Regions from separate parts of the Dietzia sp. 179-F 9C3 NHS genome, predicted to be linked through region 2. Evidence: riboswitches for the same ligand, from Rfam matches in the RefSeq annotation. Region 2 holds a riboswitch; each other region holds the start of a gene.
What was found. Region 2 has a riboswitch for cobalamin ahead of metE (5-methyltetrahydropteroyltriglutamate--homocysteine S-methyltransferase). Riboswitches for the same ligand answer to the same signal wherever they lie in the genome.

Region 1: another riboswitch for cobalamin. It lies ahead of ACH0BZ_RS06180 (ABC transporter substrate-binding protein); the one in region 2 lies ahead of metE (5-methyltetrahydropteroyltriglutamate--homocysteine S-methyltransferase).
Region 3: another riboswitch for cobalamin. It lies ahead of ACH0BZ_RS13440 (energy-coupling factor ABC transporter permease); the one in region 2 lies ahead of metE (5-methyltetrahydropteroyltriglutamate--homocysteine S-methyltransferase).

The regions. Positions count from the first base shown of each region.
Region 1 is NZ_JBIQES010000003.1:335,531-338,789, forward strand. It holds gene ACH0BZ_RS06175 (FecCD family ABC transporter permease) at 1-585, opposite strand, end outside; gene ACH0BZ_RS06180 (ABC transporter substrate-binding protein) at 590-1,618, opposite strand; cobalamin riboswitch at 1,730-1,872, opposite strand; gene ACH0BZ_RS06185 (acyl-CoA dehydrogenase) at 2,060-3,259, opposite strand, start outside.
Region 2 is NZ_JBIQES010000007.1:204,306-207,564, reverse strand. It holds gene ACH0BZ_RS10760 (FAD-binding oxidoreductase) at 1-784, shown strand, start outside; cobalamin riboswitch at 897-1,110, shown strand; gene metE (5-methyltetrahydropteroyltriglutamate--homocysteine S-methyltransferase) at 1,302-3,259, shown strand, end outside.
Region 3 is NZ_JBIQES010000012.1:988-4,246, forward strand. It holds gene malQ (4-alpha-glucanotransferase) at 1-1,501, opposite strand, end outside; cobalamin riboswitch at 1,546-1,755, shown strand; gene ACH0BZ_RS13440 (energy-coupling factor ABC transporter permease) at 1,792-2,532, shown strand; gene ACH0BZ_RS13445 (energy-coupling factor ABC transporter substrate-binding protein) at 2,529-2,882, shown strand; gene cbiQ (cobalt ECF transporter T component CbiQ) at 2,883-3,259, shown strand, end outside.

The DNA of each region.
Region 1 (3,259 bases), on a different contig from region 2:
GCCCAGCTGGTGGACGTCTCCCAGGACGAGCAGCGTGAAGGTGATGAGGGCGGAGAAGACCATCGTCATGGCCGCGCCCACGAGGACGATCGCCGTGGGGTCGTGCGCTCGGCGGGCGACCAGCACGGTCCCGACCAGGGGGAGGAGGGCGCCGAGGAACGCGGCGGCGGGAAGGGTGAAGAGGCCGAGGGTGCCCGCGCCGAGGCCGAAGACGGTGAGGACGACGACGCCGAAGCCCGCCCCCGAGGACACCCCGAGCAGGTACGGGTCGGCCAGCGGGTTACGGGTCACCGCCTGGGCGACGCCGCCGGCGAGCGCCAACGACGCACCGACGGCGGCCGCGGTGAGCACGCGTGGCAGGCGGGACTCGAGGACGATCGCCGCTCGGGCCTCCGACCACCACGGGGCGAACGCGCCGGGGGCGATGCGGTGGGCGACGATCGCGGCCACGTCGCCGACCGGGATGGAGATCGTGCCGAGTGCGACCCCGCCGGCCAGCGCACAGGCGAGGGCGACGAGGAGCGGCAGGAGGAGCGCCCGCAGACGGCGGCGTCCGGGTGGGGCGCTGGTCGCGAGCCGGGCCATCCGGTCAGTCCTCGACGGCGTCGGGGTGCAGGGCCGCGGCGATCGTCTCCACCGACGTGACCATGCGTGAGCTCTCGAAGAAGTCCGCGAGCGGGACCGTGACGATCCGGCCTTCGCGGATCGCCGGCGTGGTCGCCATGATCGGCTGTGCCTCGAGATGGCGGATCTTGTCCTCGGCGCTCGTCTTGCCGTAGTCCAGCACGACCACGGCCTCGGGCGCACGCTCGCCGATCACCTCCCAACTGGTGGCGAGGTAGGGGCGGTCGCCCTCCGGGAAGACGTTGGCCGCGCCCGCGTACCGGCCGATGAGGTGGCCGATGCCGACTCCGCCGATGGTGACGGGTTCGGCCTCGCCGCCGTCGTAGAAGAACGTGGGCACGTCTGCGACGCCGGCCGCGTCGAGCTTCTCGCGGACCGCGTCGAGGCCGTTGGTGATCCGCTCGGTGAGCTGCACCGCACCCTCCTCGACGGCGAGGATCCGTCCGAGTTGTGCGAAGTCGTTCTCCAGGAGCGCGATATCGGAGAAGCCCTCGCCGCAGTACTCGGAGAAGAGGAACGTGGGGATCCCGGCGGCGGCGAGCGCGTCGCGACTGCGGCCCTCCTTCTCGTCGAAGGCGCTGCGCATGCCGCCCACGACGAGGTCCGGCTCGAGGTCACGGATCTGTTCGGCGGTCGGGTACTCCTCGGCGAGCGAGGGGATCGCGTGGAACCGGTCCGCGACCTCGGGGAGCACGTCCGTGCTCTCGCCGTAGCCCATTCCGACGATCCGGTCTCCGGCACCCATCTGGATGAGGGTCTCCGTGACGTGGTCGTTCATCGACACGATGCGCTGCGGCGGGGTGTCGTAGGTCGTCTCGCGGTCGCAGTTCGTGATGGTGACGGGCTCGGCGAACGGCTCGGCCGCCGCGGCCGTGTTCCCGGGCTCCCCGCGGGAACAGCCGGTGACGGCGAGGACGACGGCGGTGGTGACGGCGACGGCGGCGGTGCGCCGGCGGCGGGTCGGGCTCGGCTGGGGCAGGCTTCGGCGGGACATGCGGACCTCGGTTCCTCTGGCGGGTCCGGCGGGCCGGGACCCGTCGGCGCCGAGGTGCACGGGTGCACCACATGGCCTGCGGGGCTCCGGATCGCAGACCACGGCGATGGGTGGAGCCGCGGACGTCCGGGCAGGCGATCGGGCTCGCCACCTGTCGAGGGGTGGCACACCGTTGCGGGTCAGCGCCGGACTCTCACCGGACTTCCCCTGCCATGGATGTCAGCAGTGTGTCCGCTCAGTATGGACCAGTGCCCGGCCCGCGGGCGCACCGGGTCCCCGACGAGGACGCGGTGGACCCGGCCCGCAGCCCGGCACCTACACGATCGGCGACTCCACCGCCGGATCTGCTACCCCTGAGGGGGTCGCCGAAGCAGCAGTGGAGTCGCCGATGTCGGGAGGGGCGGGCGGGTACGCCGTGGGGCGGCGACCGCGCGCGTCAGATCAGAACGCGGCCTCGTCCATCTCCATGAGCTCGGTGCCGAGGCCGGCCACGATGCCGCGGGTCGCCGTGAGGAGCGGCAGCTCGTTGTGGGCGAACCACTTGGCGGCCTCGACCTTGCCGGTGTAGAAGGCCTTGTCGTCGCCGGTCGCGGAGTCGAGCTTGCCCAGGGCGATCTCGGCGCCCTCGAGCAGGCGCCAGCCCATCATGAGGTCGCCGAAGCCCATGAGCAGGCGCACGGAGGCCAGGCCGATGATGTAGAGGCGCTTGGGGTCCTCCTGTGCGGCCATGAGGTGCTCGAAGCAGCCGCCGATCATGGCCTCGACGTCGGCCAGCGCGGTGGTGAGCAGCTCGCGCTCGGCGGCCAGCTCGGGCCGGGCGTCGGCGGACTCGAGGAACTTCTTGATCTGTGCCGACACGTGACCGACGGCGGTGCCGCGGTCGCGGGCGATCTTGCGGAAGAAGAAGTCCTGCGCCTGGATCGCGGTGGTTCCCTCGTAGAGCGAGTCGATCTTGGCGTCGCGGATGTACTGCTCGATGGGGTAGTCCTGCAGGAAGCCGGAGCCGCCGAGGGTCTGGAGCGACTCGGTGAGCAGCTCGTAGGCGCGCTCGGAGCCGACGCCCTTGACGATGGGCAGCAGGAGGTCGTTGACGCGGTGGGCGAGCTCGCCGTCGGCGCCGGAGACGCGCTGGGCGATGGTCACGTCCTGGTGCGCGGTGGTGTACAGGTACACCGAGCGCAGGCCCTCGGCGAACGCCTTCTGGCGCATGAGCGCGCGGCGGACGTCGGGGTGGTGGGTGATGGTGACGCGCGGGGCGTTCTTGTCCGCCATCTCGGCCATGTCGCCGCCCTGGACGCGCTCCTTGGCGTACTCGAGGGCGTTGAGGTAGCCGGTGGACAGGGTGGAGATGGCCTTGGTCCCGACCATCATGCGGGCGTGCTCGATCACGTCGAACATCTGGCGGATGCCCTGGTTGAGCTCGTCGCCGCCCACCATCCAGCCCTTGGCGGGGACGCCGTGGCCGCCGAAGGTGACCTCACACGTGGCGGAGACCTTGAGGCCCATCTTGTGCTCGACACCGGTGACGAAGACGCCGTTGCGCTCGCCGATCGTGTCGGTATCGAAGTCCCAGTGGAACTTGGGGACGAAGAACAGGGACAGGCCCTTGGTGCCCGGGCCGGCGCCCTCGGGGCGGGCCAG
Region 2 (3,259 bases):
CGTGGGCAGCGAGGGCACGCTGGGGGTCGTTACGGAGATCATCGTGCGGCTCATCCCCGCGCAGCCGCCGCGTTCCACCGTCGTGGGCGTGTTCCCCGACGTCGTGGCGTGCAGCGAGGCGGTCCTGTCCGTCACGCGCCGGATCCGGCCGGCGATGCTCGAGTTCATGGACACCGCGTCGATCCGCGCCGTGGAGGCCGACCTGCGGATGGGGCTGGACACGGGCGCGGGCGCGATGCTGCTCGCGCAGTCCGACGCCACCGGCCCCGAGCGCGCCGCCGAGACCGAGCTCATGGCCGAGGCGTTCCGCGCGAACGGAGCGATCGAGGTGTTCGCCACCGAGGACCCCGACGAGGGCGAGATGTTCACCGCCGCCCGCCGTGCGGCGTTCACGAGCCTCGGCAAGCTCGGCACCCTCCTGCTCGAAGACGTGGGCGTGCCGCTGCCCGCGCTGCCGGAGCTGGTGGCGGGGATCGAGCGTATCGCCGCCGAGCGGGACGTGCAGATCGCGCTGGTCGCACACGCCGGCGACGGCAACACGCACCCGATCATCGTGCTGGAGGACGACGACCCGGACCGGGCAGCGCGCGCCCAGCTGGCGTTCGGCGAGGTCATGGACCTGGCGATCGGACTCGGCGGCACGATCACCGGCGAGCACGGGGTGGGCCGGCTCAAGGCGCCGTGGCTGCCCGCCCAGCTCGGCGTCGACGTCATGGAGCTGTCCCGCCGCATCAAGACCGCGCTCGACCCGCAGGGAATCCTCAACCCGGGCGCGGTCCTGTGAGTCCGCGCGGTCGCGGGTGCCCGGTGAGGGAGGATGCGGGCGCCCGGGCCACGAGGTGGTAGACAGAGAGGTGCAATCGGTTCGGGACCGACCCCGCCGCCCACGACCCTGCGGTCGTACGCGTCCGGTCGGCCCCGTCGACCCGCTCCATGCCGGAGCGCGAGAGGGAATCCGGTGAGAATCCGGAACTGTCCCGCAGCGGTATGAGGGAACGACCGCCGTCACCTGAGCACTGGGAAGCCTCCTGGGAAGCGACGGCCAGTAGGAACGGCCCCCGCGGCCCCCGCCCTCGAGTCCGAATACCTGCCGATTGTGCCGGGTGCGCCGCACCCGGCGGTATGCCGCCTCGTGGACCGGGCGCGCGGCCGATCACGACACCGACGACGGACCCGGGCCGCACGCCCGGCCCCACCCCGGCGTCCCCTCGGGGCGCCGGCGCGAGCGGTGACGAGGACCGACCTGCGGACCCGGATAAGGGCGGCATTCCACGCCGAACCGCACACGAAGGACGTCCTCAGTGACACCCACCGACACCACGGCAGCGCACACCGTGCAGCCGTTCACCGCCACCGTCCTCGGCGCGCCCCGCATCGGGCCCGACCGGGAGCTCAAGAAGGCCGTCGAGGCCTACTGGGCCGGCACGCTCGACGCGACCGCACTCGAGGCCGTCGCCGCCGGGCTCCGCCGCGACGACCGCGCCCGCATGACGCGCGCGGGACTCGACTCGGTTCCCACCAACACGTTCTCCTACTACGACCAGATGCTCGACACCGCCGTGCTCCTCGGCGCGCTGCCCGAGCGCGTCGCCTCCGTGGCCGATCCGCTCGACCGCTACTTCGCCGCCGCCCGCGGCACCGCCGACATCAGGCCGCTCGAGATGACCAAGTGGTTCGACACCAACTACCACTACCTCGTGCCGGAGATCGCCGACGGTACCCGCTTCGTGCTGCACCCGGAGAAGGTCCTGGCCGACCTCGCGGAGGCGGTCGCGGAGGGTGTGCCGGCCCGACCTGTCGTGATCGGCCCGGCGACCTTCCTCGCGCTGTCCAAGCCGGCCCCCGGGGCGGACGACCCGTGGGGCCGCCTCGACGAGCTGATCCCGCTGTACCGGGAGTTGCTCGCGCTCCTCCGTGACGGGGGAGCGCAGTGGGTGCAGCTCGACGAGCCGGTGCTCGTCACCGATCTCGACACCGACCGGCTGGAGAAGGTGACCGAGGTCTACGGCGCACTCTCGGCAGGCCGTGACCGGCCCGCGATCTGCGTGGCCACGTATTTCGGCGACGCGGGCCCGGCGCTGGAGGCGCTCGGCGCGACCGAGATCGATGCCGTCGCCGTCGACCTCGTCGCGGGCGGTCCGGGCACGCTCGCGGCGACCACCTCGTTCCATGACCGGCTGGTGCTCGCCGGGGTGGTCGATGGCCGCAACATCTGGCGCACCGACCTCGACACCGCGCTCGGCACGCTGGCCACCACGCTCGGCTCCGCCGGGCACGTGGCGGTGAGCACCTCCTGCTCCACCCTGCACGTCCCCTATTCGCTCGAGCCGGAGACGGGTATGGACCCCGCCATCCGCTCCTGGCTGGCGTTCGCCGCCGAGAAGTTCGCCGAGGTGCGGGTCCTGGCAACCGCGCTGCGGGACGGGCGTGAGTCCGAGGCCACCGCATTCGAGGAATGCCGGGCGGCGCTGGCGGAGCGCAGAAGCGACCCGCGGGTCCGTGACATGAGCCTGCGCGGTCGTGTGGACGCCCTCCGGTCCGCCGGCGCGCACCGCGCCCCCGCCGCCGAGCGTGCGGAGCGGCAGCTGGAACGGCTCGACCTGCCGGCCCTGCCCACTACGACGATAGGGTCCTTCCCCCAGACCCCCGACATCCGTCGAGCCCGCGCCGCCCACCGTGCGGGTCGATTGGACGAGGCCGCCTACACCGAGACCATGCGTGCGGAGATCCGCCGGGTGATCGAGCTGCAGGAGCGTCTGGGCCTGGACGTCCTCGTGCACGGTGAGCCCGAACGCAACGACATGGTGCAGTACTTCGCCGAACTCCTCGACGGGTTCGTCACCACGGCGAACGGCTGGGTCCAGTCCTACGGGAGTCGGTTTGTACGGCCGCCGATCCTCTACGGCGATGTGCGCCGTCCACGCCCGATGACCGTCGAATGGGCCGCGTACGCACAGTCACTCACCGACAAGCCGGTCAAAGGCATGTTGACGGGCCCGGTGACGATCCTGGCGTGGTCGTTCGTCCGCGACGATCTGCCGATCGCCGACGTCTCCGATCAGGTCGCGCTCGCGATCCGCCAGGAGACGGTGGACCTGCAGGGTGCCGGGATCGCGATCGTCCAGGTGGACGAGCCCGCGCTGCGCGAACTCCTCCCGTTGCGGGCGGCCGACCAACCGGCCTACCTCGACTGGGCGGTGCGGTCGTTCCGTCTGGCGACCTCGGGAGTGGCGGACGCGACCCAGATCCACACGCACCT
Region 3 (3,259 bases), on a different contig from region 2:
CCTCCTCGGCGAGCGCGTCCGGCCGCAGCGGCGGCTGGGACCAGTCCTGCCCCCGCTGGTTGTACATGTCCGGCGGCGCCCCCACGGACACCCCACGGGCCAGCGACCGGTCGAGGGCCCACGCGTCGGCGCCGCTCGGATGGACCCCGACGGCGAGGTCGTGCAGCACCCCGAGACGCATACCGGCCGCGAGGGCGTCCCGCTGGGCGTGGGCCCGCTGCTCGGCCACGACCCACTGGAGCCACTCGTGGAACCGCACCTCGCCCGCGTTCTCGGCGGCATACCGGGCGACGGCGGGGGACTCGGGGTCGCGCAGGTCCTCCGGCCACACCGACCAATGGGGGCCGTGCTCGGCAGCGATCGCACACCAGGTGGCGAAACGGCGCAGGCCCTCGCCCTCCTCGGCGAGGAACGCGGCGAACCGGGCCGCGCGGCGTCCGGTCGGCTCCGCCGTCGCCACCAGGCGCAGCGCCTCGAGCTTGGCGGTCCATGCTGCGTCGCGGTCGATCGTGTCGGCCTCGTTGCCCCGCCGCGCGAGGGCGGCCAGCTCCTCGACGCGAGCGCGGTCGGCGGCGGGCAGGTAGGCGTACTCGTCGATCTCCTCGGGCCGCAGGTAGAGCGGCGAGGCGAACCGGCGGGTCGTGGGCAGATACGGCGACGGCTCGAGCGGCGGGTACGGCTCCGCCGCGTGCATCGGGTTGACCAGGACGAAGTCGGCGCCGAGGTCGCGGGCGGAGAAGTCGGCCAGGTCGGCGAGGTCGGACAGGTCGCCCACCCCCCAAGATCGTTCCGACCGCACCTGGTAGAGCTGCGCCGCCACGCCCACGGCCGGCCGTTCCTCGAGGCCGACGGGCACGGGGATCGTCCGCGGGGAGACGAGCAGCGTCGCCACCGCCGAACCCGGGTCCGCGACGGTGCCCTCGTCGGGGTGGCGCGCGGTGCGGGCGGGGGCCGCGTCGCCGGCGTCGTCACGGGGGTCGCGGCCGTCGACGACGGCGACGACACGGTGCCAGCCCGGAGGCAGATCACCGGGGATCTCGACCGTCGCGCACCCCGTGCGCAGCCCGTCGACGTCCCGGGGCTCCACCCACAGGTCGAGCTGTGGCACGTGGCGGGCGGGACCGCCGCCCTCGGGGATCACCTCGACCGTCAGCGAGGCCCCGTCCGGGACGTGGACGCGCACGCGCGGGCTCCAGCCCTCGCGCGCGACGACGGTGGGCGGCAGGACCCGCCGCCACGGGCGCAGGCGGACCCGCTCGAGCGAGGCCCGGTCGGCCGCGTCGGCGGCGGGCCCACCCGCCGCGGCGACGGCCTCGTCGTCGTCACCCCCCGGCCCGCCGGCCCCGGGCGCCGTCTCGACCCCCATCGCCGCGAGGACGGCGCGAAGTGTCTCCGCGGAGGCGTCGTGCCATATCCCCTGGCCGTCCTCGTATCCGGTGGAGACGCCGCACTCCTCGGCCAGCGCGGCGAGGGCGGGGGAGACGGGCTGGGTGGTGGTCAACGTGGTGTCCTCGCTCCGATGGTGTGCGCGTGCCTGCGGCGGGTTACGATCTGCTCAGCTGCGGTGTTCGGGAACCCGGTGTGAGTCCGGGGCGGCCCTCGCCACTGTGAACGGATGATGTCGCCAGTCCACTGTGCCACTGCTCGCGCCTCGTGTGCGGGTGGGAAGGCGGACGGGCGGCGATCCGGCCCACCCCACGCGGGTGGTCCGGGGAACCGTGAGTCAGGAGACCGGCCGTGGCCGCCACCGCGAGTGCCCGCGAGGTGACGGGCAGAAAGGTTCCACCACACATGCATATCGCAGAGGGTTTCCTCCCCGCGGTCCACGCCGCGGCATGGACGGCCGTCGCGGCGCCGTTCGTGATCCACGGCGCACGCGAGGTCGTCAGAACGGTCCGGCAGACCCCGGAGGCCGGCGTCCTGCTCGGCGCGGCCGGGGCGTTCACGTTCGTCATGTCCGCCGTCAAACTGCCGTCGGTGACGGGCTCGAGCTCACACCCCACCGGCACCGGACTCGGGACGATCGTCTTCCGGCCCCCGGTCATGGCCTTTGTGGCGACGGTCGTCCTGCTCTTCCAGGCGCTGCTGCTCGCCCACGGCGGCCTCACGACGCTCGGCGCCAACGTCTTCTCCATGGGCGTGGCCGGGCCGTGGATCGCCTACGCCGCGTTCGTGGCGTGCCGGCGCGTCGCCGTGCCGCTGCTCGGAGCGGTGTTCGTGGCCGCGTTCCTCGCGGACCTGGTCACCTACCTCGTCACCAGCGCCCAGCTCGCGCTCGCGTTCCCCAGCGCCGAGCACGGGATGTGGCACTCGATGGGCGAGTTCCTCGCCGTCTTCGCGCTCACCCAGATCCCGCTCGCGATCGTCGAAGCGCTCATCGTGGTGGTGATCGTCAGCGTCCTGCTGCGTATCGCCGCGCGTGAGCTCGACCTGCTCGGGTTCTTCCGACGAGCGCGGCTCGAGGGCGCGGCCGCCCCGGCCATCGACGACGCCCCGACGACCAACGCCGAGAAGAAGGAGGCCGTGCGATGAGCGGGAGCACCACCACCGGCGGGCGTCGGCACGCCGGGGCATGGGTCCTCGTGGGACTCGTCGCCGTCGCCGTGGCGATCGCCGCGCTGTCCCTGGTCTACGGCGCGAGCCGCGGCGGGGAGTTCGAGGGGGCCGACGGCCAGGCTGAGGACACGATCACCGAGGTCGCGCCCGACTACGAGCCCTGGTTCGAGCCCCTGCTGCCCGAACTGCCGGGCGAGGTCGAATCGGGTGTGTTCGCCCTCCAGGCCGGCATCGGCGGCGGGATCGTCGGCTACGGGCTCGGCGTCCTGCGCACCCGCAGCCGGCAGCGGGTGCAGCCCGCCGCGTCGGGCACCGCCGCCGTCTAGGTGAACCCCCTCGAACTGGCTGCCGCCCACAACCGTTGGTCGGACCGCCCCGTCGCCGAGAAGCTCCTGCTCTTCGGCGGCCTGCTGGTGGCGGCACTGCTCGTGCCGCCACCGGTGGGGCACGCGGCGATCCTAGCGGTCTGCTGCGTGTGCGGGCTCGTGCTGGCCCGCGTCCCGGCCCGGGTCTACCTGCCGGCGCTGCTCGCGCCGGCGGTGTTCCTCGCACTGGGCGTGGGCCCGCTCGTGTGGGATTTGGTCGGCGGGCGGCTCGTCGTGGACCCCACCGGGGTCGACGCGGCGTGGCGCGCGGTGAGCCGGGCGATCGCGGCCACTGCCGCCACCGTCACCCTGGCCTGCACCACGCCCGCCGCCGACCT